DNA from 3 places in the Cellulosimicrobium sp. So1_17 genome. Region 2 is predicted to be linked to each of the others. Evidence: predicted binding sites of a transcription regulator. Region 2 holds the regulator's gene; each other region holds the start of a gene.

Region 1 (4,241 bases), 980 kb from region 2:
CGTCGTACGGGAGCTTCGCGACGGACAGCGCCGACGCCAGCATGCCGTGCGTGTCGCGGCCGTTCATCGGGTTCGCGCCCGGGGCGAACGGCTCGCCGGCGCGTCGGCCGTCGGGCGTGTTGCCCGTCGCCTTGCCGTACACGACGTTCGAGGTGATCGTCAGGACCGACTGCGTCGGCACCGCGTCGCGGTAGGTCGGGTGCGTGCGCACCTTCGCCATGAACCGCTCCACGAGGTCGACGGCGATCTCGTCGGCCCGGTCGTCGTCGTTGCCGAAGGTGGGGAACTCGCCCTCGGTGTCGTAGTCGACGACGATCCCGCGCTCGTCGCGCACGACCTTCACGGTCGCGTAGCGGATCGCCGACAGCGAGTCCGCCGCGACGGAGAGGCCGGCGATGCCGCACGCCATCGTCCGCAGCACGTCCTTGTCGTGCAGCGCCATCTCGAGGCGCTCGTACGCGTACTTGTCGTGCGACCAGTGGATGCAGTTGAGCGCCTCGACGTACGTGGCGGCGAGCCAGTCCATCGTGGCGTCGAACTTCGCCATGACGTCGTCGTAGTCGAGCACGTCGCCCTCGACAGGTGCCGCCACGGGCGAGACCTGCTTGCCCGAGACCTCGTCACGCCCGCCGTTGATCGCGTAGAGCAGCGTCTTGGCGAGGTTGACGCGCGCACCGAAGAACTGCATCTGCTTGCCGACCCGCATCGGGGACACGCAGCACGCGATCGCCGCGTCGTCGCCCCACGCCGCACGGATGAGCTCGTCCGACTCGTACTGCACGGCGGACGTGTCGATCGACACCTGCGCGCAGTAGTCCTTGAACCCCTGCGGCAGCTCGGGGCTCCAGAAGACCGTCATGTTGGGCTCCGGTGCCGGGCCGAGGTTGTAGAGCGTCTGGAGGAACCGGAACGAGCTCTTCGTGACGAGCGGGCGGCCGTCCTCGCCCATGCCGGCGATCGTCTCCGTGACCCACGTCGGGTCGCCGGAGAACAGAGCGTCGTACTCGGGGGTGCGCAGGAACCGCACGATGCGCAGCTTGATGACGAAGTCGTCGACGATCTCCTGCGCCTGCGACTCCGTGATGCGTCCGGCCTCGAGGTCGCGGTCGATGAACACGTCGAGGAACGTCGACGTCCGCCCGAGCGACATCGCGGCGCCGTTCTGCTCCTTCACGGCGGCGAGGTAGGCGAAGTAGAGCCACTGCACGGCCTCGCGGGCGCTCGTCGCCGGGCCGGAGATGTCGTACCCGTAGGTCGCGGCCATCTCCTTGAGCTCGCCGAGCGCCCGGATCTGCTCCGCGTGCTCCTCGCGCTCGCGCGCCACCGTCTCGGTGAACGGGAGCGTGTCGAGCTCGAGCTTGTCGAGCGTCTTCGCCGCGACGAGGGCGTCGACGCCGTACAGCGCGACGCGGCGGTAGTCCCCGATGATCCGGCCGCGTCCGTAGGCGTCCGGGAGACCGGTGATGATGTGCGAGCTGCGGGCCGCGCGGACGTTCGGCGGGTAGACGTCGAACACGCCCTGGTTGTGGGTCTTGCGGTACTCGCTGAAGACCTTCCGCAGGGTCTCGTCGACCTCGTAGCCGTAGGTCTTCAGGGCACCCTCGACCATGCGCCAGCCGCCGTTCGGCATGATCGCCCGCCGGAGCGGCGCGTCGGTCTGCAGGCCGACGACGATCTCGTTGTCCCGGTCGATGTAGCCGGGCGCGTGCGCCGTGATGCCCGCGGGGGTGTGCGGGTCGACGTCGTGGACGCCCTTCTCGCGCTCCTCGGGGAACATCGCGGAGAGCGTCGCCCAGATGCCGGTCGTGCGCTCGGTCGGGCCCTCGAGGAACGAGGAGTCGCCCGTGTAGGGGCGGTAGTTGCGCTGGATGAAGTCGCGGACATCGACGTGGTCGCGCCACGGACCGTCCACGAACCCCTCCCAGGCGGGGACGTGGGCGTCGTCGGTCTGCGGACGGGTCCCGCCCTGCGTGCGCGGTGCCTCGGAAACGCTGGTCATCGGTCCTCCTTCGTGCCTCACGCGCTGATCCGCGCGCCGGCCGGTTCCCGGTAGCCCTGCCCCGGGCTCCGTCGCCACTTCCAGGCTAGGGACATGCAGCCGTCCGTGGGCCGGTTCCGAGCGTCCCGGTGACCTAGGTCCCGAGCCGGGCACGACGGGGAGGAACGGCGACATCCCAACGATCCCGTCCCATTTCCACGCCCCACGGACCATCCTTGTGATCACCTTCACAAGGATGGTCGACGGCTCACCCCACGCCGCAAGGCAGCGCCGCGACCTGACGGACATCACCAGCGACGCGGGCGGGGCCGGTCCGTGTGACACTTCCCGGGTGACACGGACCGTAGGTGTGGAAGAAGAGTTCCTGCTCGTCGGCGAGGACGGCCGTCCCGTCGCCAAGGCCCAGGAGGCGCTGGAGGCGACCGGGACGTCGGACAAGGGCGGCGGGACCGGCTCGCTCGAGTCGGAGTTCATGGAGGAGCAGCTCGAGACGGCGACGCACCCGCGCACCGAGCTGGAGGACCTCGCGAAGGAGATCCGCGCCGGACGGGCACGTGCCCAGGAGGCAGCCGACCGGGTCGGGGCCCGCGTCGCGGCGCTCTCCACGTCGCCGCTGCCATTCGAGGGCACGACGGTGGCACGGCTGCGCTACCTCGAGGCCCGCGCCGCGTTCGGGCTGACCGCGCGCGAGCAGCTCACGAGCGGGTGCCACGTGCACGTCGCCGTCGCGGACGACACCGAGGGCGTCGCCGTGCTCGACCGGATCGGCCCCTGGCTCGCGACGCTGCTCGCCCTGAGCACCAACTCGCCCTACTGGCAGGGCGAGGACAGCGGCTACGCGAGCTTCCGGTCGCAGGTGTGGTCGCGGTGGCCCACCTCGGGGCCGGCGCGCTCGTTCGGCAGCCCGGAGGCGTACCACGACGCCGTCGCCTCCCTCGTCGCGACCGGCACCATCCTCGACCAGGCGATGGTGTACTTCGACGCGCGACTCTCGGCGCGGTACCCGACCGTCGAGATCCGCATCGCCGACGTGTGCCTCGACCCCGAGACCGCGACGCTCGTCGCAGCGCTCGCACGCGGACTCGTCGAGACGTCGGCCCGCGAGGCGGCGGCGGGCACGGCGGCGCCCGAGCTGCGGCCCGAGCTCCTGCGCACCGCGTCGTGGCGCGCCGGGCGCTCGGGGCTCGCCGATGACCTCGTCTCGCCGCTCACCTGGCGCCCCGCCCCCGCGCACGACGTCGTGGGGCAGCTCGTCGCGCACGTGCGGGACGCGCTCGTCGACACCGGCGACCTCGACACCGTGACCGAGCTGCTCGGACGGCTGTGGTCACGCGGCAACGGGGCCGCCCGGCAGCGCGAGTGGTTCGCCGAGTCGGGCGGGGACCTGCGGGTCGTCGTCGAGAAGGCGGTCGGGGTCACGCACTCCTGAGCGACCGCTGGAGCGGGGCGGGCGTCCCGGGGCCGGTCGCGGCGACCCGGGACGCCGCCGCCGCGAGCGCCAGGGTCTCGACCGTCGTCACGCCCGCGACGTCGGGCTCCGCCCCGCCCGCCCAGGCGTGGCCGTGCGAGACCCAGGCGGTGCGCACACCCGCCGCGCGACCCGCGGCGACGTCGAGGTGGGCGGCGTCGCCGACCATCCAGACCTCGCGCCGTTCGACCGCGCCCGCGCCGAGGCGCTCGAGTGCGATCTCGAGCAGGCGCGGGTCCGGCTTGGCGACCTGCTCCTCGTCGGAGACCACCACGTCGTCGACGTGCGGTGCGACGTCGCAGCGGGCGATCTTCCCGCGCTGCTGCGCGGACGTGCCGTTCGTCACGACGACGACGCGGTGCCCGTCCGCACGCAGCCCGTCGAGCGCGGCGAGCACGCCCGGGTACGCCTCGACGTGCTCGAGGATCCCCTGCCGGAAGCGCTCCACCACGGCGGGAATCTCGTCCCGCCAGCCGAGCCGCTCGACGATCACGCGCGCGACGTCGGTCTTCGGGGCGTGCCCTCCCCGGTCCGCCGCCACGATCGCGGCGACGTCGGACTCGTCGCCGCCCACCTCGGCCACCGCGCCACGGGCCCAGGCGGCGAAGGCGACGTCGCGCCCGACCAGGGTGTTGTCGAGGTCCAGGAGCCAGATCATGGGCCGGACCGTAGCGCAGGTGGCCGCCACCCGGTCGAGCCGTCCGCGCGAGATCGGTCGCCGAGCGCGAGATCGGTCGCCGAGCGCGAGATCGGTCCTCCGGAGGACCGATCTCG
Region 2 (4,241 bases):
CGAGGGCACCGCGGTCAACGTCGCGCTCCCGCGCCGGACCGACGGCGCCCGGTGGCTGCGTGCGGTGGACGCCGTCGTGCCACCGGTGCTCCGCGCGTTCCACCCCGACGTGCTCGTCACGCAGCACGGGTGCGACGCGCACGGTGACGACCCGCTGTCCGACCTCGACGTGTCCGTCGCCGCGCAGCGCACGGCGGCGGCCCGGATGCACGAGCTCGCGCACGAGCTGACGGACGGGCGGTGGCTCGCGCTCGGCGGCGGCGGGTACGCGATCGCACGCGTCGTTCCCCTCGTGTGGTCGGCGGTCGTGGGGGAGGTGGTCCACGCCCCCGTGTCGGCCGACCGCGAGCTGCCCGCGCCGTGGCGCGAGCTCGTCGCCGACGTCGCGGGCTACGACGCGCCGCCGTCGTTCGGGCCCGACGTCGAGTGGCGTCCCTGGAGCGCCGGCTTCGACCCGGACGACGCGGTCGACCGCGCGGTCCTCGCGACGCGTCGGGCCGCCTTCCCCCACCTGGGCCTCGACCCCCACTTCGACTGAGCGCGCGGGGGACCTGGACGCGACGCGCCCCCGCGGACCGCTCGACCGGGCAGGGCATCGCCGCGTTCGAGGCCACCGGCGCGAGCAGGTAGGCTAAGGGGCGGATTTCTCTCGTGTTGGTCGGCTCGTGGTCCACGAAACCTGATCAACCGTGGACCACACGGCAGTCGCTCGACCGGTTCGGACCGTTCCGTCGCCGGCCGCCGACCAGCCGATCAGCTGCCGAACAGCACCGACAAGCATTGCGAGGACCGTATGGGCTCCGTCATCAAGAAGCGCCGCAAGCGTATGGCCAAGAAGAAGCACCGCAAGCTGCTTCGCAAGACGCGCCACCAGCGTCGTAACAAGAAGTGACGTCGCGCGCGTCCTGACGCGCACCGACCGCCGAGCCCGGCACCCCGACGAGGGGTGACCGGGCTCGCTGCGTACCACCGGCTGTCCGGGTGGTGCGTAGGCGCACACCCCCACGCCGGCCCCCGGGTGGTGACCCCGGACGCGCGACGACCAGGTCAGAGCCGCGCGATGCGCCGGTCGACCGCGCGGCGGACCGACCGCAGCACGAGCGCGCCCGCCCACACGGCGCCCGCCCAGCTCGCGGTGCGGACGCCGCTGCGGGCGACGCGCCGTCGTCGGCCGCGGAACTCGCGGATGGGCCAGCCGACGTCCTGCGCGTGCCGGCGCAGCCGCGCGTCGGGGTTGATGGGGCACGGGTGCCCGACCTCGTTCATCATCGCGACGTCGTTGAGCGAGTCGCCGTAGGCGTAGGAGGCCTCGAGGTCGATGCCCTCGCGCTCGGCGAGGGCGCGCACGGCGTCGGCCTTCGCGCGCCCGTGCATGAGGTCGCCGACGAGCCGGCCGGTGTAGAAGCCGTCCTCGTGCTCCGCGATGGTCCCGAGGGCCCCGGTGGTGCCGAGCCGGCGCGCGATGAGCTCGCCGATCTCGACGGGGGTCGCGGACACGAGCCACACCTGGTTGCCCGCGGCGAGGTGCTCGTCGAGGAGTCGTCGCGTGCCGGGGTAGATGCGCAGCGAGAGCACGGTGTCGTAGACCTCCTCGCCGATCGCGGTGATCTCGGCGACGGAGCGCCCGGCGATGAGGTCGAGCGCGCGGGACCGGATGCGGTCGATCTGCTTGCGGCTCTCGCCGAGGAGGAGGTAGCGCGCCTGGTGCGCGGCGAACCGGACGAGGTCCGTGGTGGAGAAGAACTCGCGGCGGTAGAGCGCCTGCGCGAGGTGGAAGGACGACGCGCCGCGGATGATCGTGTTGTCGACGTCGAAGAACGCCGCCGTGCGGCGGGCGGGCGGCTGCCCGGGGGACGTCGGCATGCCGTCCACTCTATCGGCGCCCGTGGGACGTGCCTCTACCCTGGGACCGTGAGTGCCGCTCAGCCGTCCGTGCCGTCCGTGCCGTCGGTGCCCGTCCTGCTGTACGGCCGCGCCGGGTGCCACCTGTGCGACGACGCGCGGACCGTCGTCGCGCAGGTGTGCGGCGACGCGGGCGTGGCGTGGGCGGAGGTGGACCTCGACGACCCGGCGACGGCCCCGGCCGTCCGCGAGGAGTACGGCGAGTACGTCCCGGTCGTCACGGTCGCCGGGGTGCAGCAGGGGTTCTGGCGTGTGGACGCGCGTCGCCTGGCGCGCGCGGTGGGACGGATTTCGGGCGGGCGCCCGGACCTGGGATGATCGGCACCGGGTACGCACGAGCGACCGTCGACGAGGACGGTCCCGGGACGACGGTGGTGGCAGGTGGCTGAGCAGTTTGTCGGTGAGGTGACGGTCCCGGGGATCCCGAGCGCCACGGTGGCGCGGCTCCCCTCCTACCTGCGTGCGCTGCGCGACCTCGTCGCACGCGGGGTGACGACGACGTCGTCGGTCGAGCTCGCGGAGCTGTCGGGCGTGGGCCCGGCGCAGCTGCGCAAGGACCTCTCGTTCCTCGGCTCGTTCGGCACGCGCGGCGTGGGCTACGACGTCGACTCGCTCGCGCAGTACATCACCGAGGCGCTGGGCCTGGTGGACGAGCACCGGATCGCGATCGTCGGGATCGGCAACCTCGGGCACGCGCTCGCGAACTACTCGGGCTACGAGCAGCGCGGCTTCCACGTCGCGGCGCTGCTGGACGCCTCGCCCGAGGTGGTGGGCACGCGTGCGGCGGGGATCGTCGTCGAGCACGTGGACGCCCTCGAGGACGTGGTGGCCCGGGAGCACGTGACGATCGTCGTCCTCGCCACGCCGGCCGCGCACGCGCAGGCCGTGACGGACCGCGTCGTCGCCGCAGGCGTCAAGGAGATCCTCAACTTCGCGCCGCGCGCGCTGCAGGTGCCGGCGGACGTCGACGTGCGCGGCGTGGACGTGGGCAGCGAGCTGCAGATCCTCGCGTTCCACTCCCAGGCGCGCGCGCTCGCAGCGGCCGACCGCTGACGGCGTCCCCGGACCTGGCTCCCGGCATGAGGCGCTGGACCTGGCTCCCGGCATGACGAGAGGCCGCGTGCGGGGGAGCACGCGGCCTCTCGCGCCGCCCCGGAGGGGCGGCCGAACCGCTGCCGGCCGGGCGGGGGCGGGCCGGCAGCGGTGGTCGGTCGGGTCAGGCCTGCTTGATGGCCGAGACGTCGAGCGTGATCTTGATCTTGTCGCCGACGAGCACGCCGCCGGTCTCGAGCGCGGCGTTCCAGGTGAGGTCGAACTCCTTGCGGGAGATCTCCGTCTTCGCCTCGAAGCCGGCGCGCGCGTTGCCGAACGGGTCGGTCGCGGTGCCCGCGAACTCGGCCTCGAGCTCGACCGGCTTGGTCACGCCGTTGATGGTGAGGTCTCCGGTGATGACGTAGTCGTCGCCGTCGCCCTGGATGCTGCGCGACGCGAAGGTCCACGTCGGCTTGCTCTCCGCGTCCCAGAAGTCGGCGCTGCGCAGGTGGTTGTCGCGGTTCGCGTCGCCGGTGCTCACCGACGCGGCGTCGAGCTCGGCGGAGACCGCCGAGGAGTCGAGGTCGTCGCCGACCGCGATCGTCCCGCCGGTGATCGCGAGGGTGCCGCGCACCTTCGAGATGCCGGCGTGGCGGACGGTGAACGCGGCCTGCGAGTGCGAGGCGTCGATGGCGTAGGTGCCGGCGGTGAGGCCGGTGGGCAGCGGCGTGGCCATGGTGGCTCCTTCAGATCGGTGTCGGTAGCTCGCGGTGGTCCCGCGAGAAGTCCATTGGTTGAAGATTCAACCACAGTCGCACGTATCAACGCGACCCCCTGCACGGTCTATTCCCGGTGGATGGAAGAATCGTCCCGACGCCCCGCCGACCCAACCCGAGGACCGGATGCACAACCCGAGGACCGCATGAGCAGCCAGAACGTCTCCAGCGCCGCCGCGACCCGGCTCGAGCCGCGCTGGCTCGACGCCGAGCAGCAGAGGCAGTGGCGCGCCTACCTCGACGGCACGGTGCGCTTCATCGAGGCGCTGAGCCGCGACCACGAGGAGCGGTCCACGGTCTCGCTCAACGAGTACGAGCTCCTCGTCCGGCTCTCGGAGAGCCCCGAGCACACGCTGCGCATGTCCGCGCTCGCCGACGGCCTCGCGCGCTCCAGGAGCCGCGTGACCCACACCGTCGCCCGCATGGAGGCGCGCGGTCTCGTGCGCCGGTCGGCGAGCGTCGGCGACCGGCGGGGGGTGAACTGCGCGATGACGCCCGAGGGCTACGACGCGCTCGTGGCCGCCGCGCCCG
Region 3 (4,241 bases), 1.7 Mb from region 2:
GCAGGACCTCTTCTGGGCACAGGGGGTGGGCGCGACGAGCCCGCGACAGGTGCTCGACGCGAGCGGAGTGGGGCAGGGCAGCCTCTACCACCACTTCCCGTCGAAGCACGACCTCGCGAGCGCGGCGGTGCACGCGACCACGAGCGGCGCTCTCGACGCCGCCCGCCAGGACCTCGACCGCCCCGGCACCGCTCGCGACCGCCTCGTCCGCTACCTCGAGCGCCCCCGGCCCGCGCTCGCCGGCTGCAGGGTCGGCCGGCTCGTGAGCGACCAGGCCGTCATGGACGACGCCGCCCTCACCGCCGACGTGCGGGCCTACTTCGTCGGCCTCGTGGACCTCGTCACCGCCGTCCTGCGCGAGGACGGGCTGCCCGACGACGCAGCCCGGGACCGCGCGCTCGCCGCGGTCGCGATCGTGCAGGGCGGGTACGTCCTCGCCCGCGCGCTCGACGACCCCGACGCCATGGCCGGCGCGGTCCGCGGGTTCGTCGCGCTCCTCGACGCCGATGGCACCCCACTCACCGCCAGCGCTCCCGCGCCAGACGACCCGGAGGACGAATGACCGACGGCACCGACAACACCGACAGCCCGACGCTGCGCGACCGGCTCCGCGCCCTGCCCGTGCTCGGCCCCGACCTGCCCGGTCTCGCCGTGGACGCGGCGCCCGACGATCCCGTGACGCTGTTCGTCGACTGGCTCCAGGACGCGATCGACGCCGGCGTTCCCGCCCCCCACGCCGCGACCCTGTCGACCGCCGACGCCGGCGGCCGCGTCGATGCCCGGACCCTGATCCTCAAGGACGTCGGCCCGGGCGGGTGGGCCTTCGCGACGCGCTCCGACTCCCCCAAGGGCATCGCGCTCGCGCAGAACCCGAACGCGGCGCTGACGTTCCTGTGGCGCGAGCGCGGCAGGCAGGTCCGCGTGCGCGGCCCGGTCGTGCCGCTCGGTGCCGAGGTGTCGGCGGCCGACTTCCTCGCCCGGTCCGACTTCTCGCGCGCGACGGCGCTCGCGGGGCAGCAGAGCACGACCCTCGCCTCGCGGGCGCAGTACCGCGAGGCGTGGGACGCGGCTCTCGCCCGCGTGCGCACCGAGCCGGAGCTCGTGCTCGACACCTGGACCGCGTACGCGCTCGAGGCCACGACGGTCGAGTTCTGGGCGTCGTCGCCGGGCGACGGCCAGACCCGCCTGCGCTACACCACGTCGGCGACGCCTCCGTCGCCCGACGACCCTCCCTCCCCCGGCTGGACGAAGGAGCTCCTGTGGCCCTGACCGACACCCCCGACGCCCGCGCCGTGCCCGACGTCGAGGCCGTCCGCGACGACGCGCGGGCAGCCCTCGCCGCCGTCACGCGCTCGGCGGGCGAGCTCGACGCCGCCGCGCTGGCGGCGCCGTCGCTCCTGCCCGGCTGGTCGCGCAGCCACGTGCTCGCGCACGTCACGGCGATCGGCGAGGCGATGGCACGCCAGGCCGAGCGCGCCGCGGCGGGCGAGCTGGTCGAGGTGTACGACGGCGGCGCCCCAGGCCGCGAGGCCGGTATGCAGACCGGGGCGCGATGCACCGTCGTCGAGCACGTCGCGGCGCTCACGGCGCTCGCCGAGCGGCTGGAGGCCGCGTGGCCGGCCCCCGGCTCGTCCGGCTGGGTCGCGGCCGTCTCCTACCGCGACGGCACCGTCGTCGACGCGCTCGTCGCGTGGTGGCGCGAGGTCCGACTCCACGCCGTCGACCTCGACGCGGGGATCGGGATCGGCACGTGGCCGCCGGCGCTCGCCGAGCACCTGCTGGACTTCCTCGCCGTCCGACTGCCCCAGGACGTCGAGGTGGCGATCGACCCGGCAGCGGCGCAGCCCCAGTCCGGGACCGAGACCGAGACCGAGACCGAGACCGAGACCGAGACCACGGTGACCGGTTCGCTGCTCGATGTCGCGGCCTGGCTCGCGGGCCGCACGCCCGAGACCGTCCCGCACGCGTGGCGCGCGGGGACGCACGTCGACCTCCCGCAGATCGGCCCGTGGCCCTCGCCGTACTCCCCGCCGGCGACGTAGTACCGCAGTCGCGCGAAGTAGTACCGGAGTCGCGCGAAGTAGTACCCCGGTTGCGGGAAGTAGTACCCGTGCAGGACCGGGGTGCTACCTCGGCGAGCTGCGGTACTACCTCGGCGTCCGGGACCTTGGTCCTCGAGGAATGTGACGCACGCCCGTGACGCACCGCACACTTTGTGCACTCTGTCACAAGCGTAGAATCGCACCGTGTCGAGTCGAGCGAGCAACCCCGCAAGCACCGCAGACCAGATCGACGTAGCCCTCATCGGCGGTGGCATCATGAGTGCCACCCTGGGAGCTCTCATCAACGTCCTGGAGCCCTCCTGGACGGTGCGCATCTACGAGCGCCTGGACGCCGTCGCGCAGGAGTCGTCGAACCCCTGGAACAACGCCGGGACCGGCCATGCCGCCCTGTGCGAGCTCAACTACACCCCTGAGCGACCCGACGGCTCGATCGACATCGCCAAGGCGGTGACGATCAACGAGCAGTTCGAGGTCTCGCGCGAGTTCTGGCACCACCTCCTCACGACGGGCGCCCTCCCGCAGCCGGCGAGCTTCATCTCCCGCACCCCGCACATGACCTTCGTGCGCGGCACGGAGAACGTCGACTACCTGCGCCGCCGCTTCGAGACGCTGCGCCAGCACCCCCTGTTCAGCGAGCTCGAGTTCTCCGACGACCCCGCGGTCGTCGCGCAGTGGGCCCCCCTCCTCGTCGCGGAGCGCGACGGCGACGAGCCGATCGCCGCGACGCGCGCCACGAGCGGCACCGACGTCGACTTCGGCGCCCTTACGCAGCAGCTCGTGGACCACCTCGTCGCGAGCGGCACGCAGCTCTTCCTCGAGCACGAGGTGAAGAACCTCAAGAAGACCAAGGACGGCCGCTGGCGCCTCACGGTCAAGGACCGGTCGTGGAACGCGCCCGCGCGCCGCTCGACCGTCGAGGCGCGCTTCGTCTTCGTCGGCGCCGGTGGCGGCGCGCTCCCGCTCCTGCAGAAGGCCGGCATCCCCGAGGCCAAGGGCTACGGCGGCTTCCCGATCAGCGGCGAGTTCCTGCGAACCGACGACCCCGAGCTCGTCGCGCAGCACCAGGCGAAGGTCTACGGCAAGGCCGACGTCGGCTCCCCGCCGATGTCCGTCCCGCACCTCGACACGCGCGTCGTCGACGGCAAGAGCTATCTCATGTTCGGCCCGTACGCCGGGTTCAGCCCCAAGTACCTCAAGAAGGGCAAGTACCTGGGCCTGTTCACGTCGTTGCGCCTGCACAACCTGGGCTCGATGATCGGCGCGGGCGTCAAGAACCTCGACCTGACGCAGTACCTCGTCGGGCAGCTCCTCGCGAGCCCGGAGACGAAGTTCACGGCGCTCCAGGGCTTCATGCCGACGGCGCACCCCAAGGACTGGGAGACCATCACCGCGGGCCAGCGCGTCCAGGTCATCAAGAAGGACCAGGACGGCAAGGGCGTCCTCGAGTTCGGGACTGAGGTCATCGCCGCGGCCGACGGGTCGATCGCGGGCCTGCTCGGAGCGTCTCCGGGCGCGTCGACCGCCGTGCCGGCCATGATCGACCTGCTCGAGCGCTGCTTCCCGAACCGCTTCACGAAGTGGCGTCCCGAGCTCGCGACGATGATCCCGAGCCTCGGCCAGGCGCCGTGGGAGGCCGAGGAGCTCGAGGGCCTCGACCAGCTCACCGGCGACGCGGACCTCGACGTCTCGACGCGCGCCTGACCCGACGGCGCCCCGACGACGACGGCCCGGCCCTCCACGGAGGTCCGGGCCGTCCCGCGTCCCGGCGCGCCACGCCTCGACGCACGCGGTCCCGACGCGCGGCTCAGCGACGGTCGAGCTCCTGAGCGCCCGGTACCTCGCCGGAACCTGCGGGGAACCAGGGGTGCGCCGGGTCCTCGCGGCGCACCGCGAGGGCCACGACCGTCGAGCCGACGACGACGAGGAGGGCGATCACGCCCCAGAGGATGTCCATGCCTCGAGCATCGTCGGGCGCGCCGCGCCGGACGAGTGGCAGGACCGACGCGTGTCGACAAGATCCTGCCAGCGGCGTACGGTCGGGCCATGATCCGCACCGTCGCGGCCGTCGTGAGCGACGGCCTGGCCCCGTTCGAGTTCGGCGTCGTCTGCGAGGTCTTCGGCCTCGACCGCAGCGACCAGGGCGTCCCGCGCTTCGACTTCCGGGTCTGCGGTCCGGTC

The links. Region 2 encodes Rex, which represses fermentation and respiration genes when NADH is low (regulators of the CRP and FNR family bind a similar motif). Its sites were predicted from a motif close to CTTGTGAANNNNTTCACAAG; they were not measured.
Region 1: the regulator Rex is predicted to act here: its motif matches at 2,214-2,233, upstream of pflB (formate C-acetyltransferase).
Region 3: the regulator Rex is predicted to act here: its motif matches at 2,213-2,232, upstream of mqo (malate dehydrogenase (quinone)).

The regions. Positions count from the first base shown of each region.
Region 1 covers NZ_CM143702.1:940,326-944,566, forward strand. The annotation lists gene pflB (formate C-acetyltransferase) at 1-1,999, opposite strand, end outside; gene ACZCLJ_RS04225 (carboxylate-amine ligase) at 2,349-3,428, shown strand; gene ACZCLJ_RS04230 (HAD family hydrolase) at 3,415-4,125, opposite strand.
Region 2 covers NZ_CM143702.1:1,919,319-1,923,559, reverse strand. The annotation lists gene ACZCLJ_RS08570 (acetoin utilization protein AcuC) at 1-538, shown strand, start outside; gene ACZCLJ_RS08565 (30S ribosomal protein bS22) at 794-892, shown strand; gene ACZCLJ_RS08560 (HAD family hydrolase) at 1,048-1,863, opposite strand; gene ACZCLJ_RS08555 (glutaredoxin family protein) at 1,912-2,220, shown strand; gene ACZCLJ_RS08550 (redox-sensing transcriptional repressor Rex) at 2,284-2,955, shown strand; gene ACZCLJ_RS08545 (YceI family protein) at 3,119-3,670, opposite strand; gene ACZCLJ_RS08540 (MarR family winged helix-turn-helix transcriptional regulator) at 3,857-4,241, shown strand, end outside.
Region 3 covers NZ_CM143702.1:210,251-214,491, reverse strand. The annotation lists gene ACZCLJ_RS00925 (TetR/AcrR family transcriptional regulator) at 1-562, shown strand, start outside; gene ACZCLJ_RS00920 (pyridoxine/pyridoxamine 5'-phosphate oxidase) at 559-1,269, shown strand; gene ACZCLJ_RS00915 (maleylpyruvate isomerase family mycothiol-dependent enzyme) at 1,260-2,042, shown strand; gene mqo (malate dehydrogenase (quinone)) at 2,247-3,764, shown strand; gene ACZCLJ_RS00905 (hypothetical protein) at 3,868-4,017, opposite strand; gene ACZCLJ_RS00900 (helix-turn-helix domain-containing protein) at 4,107-4,241, shown strand, end outside.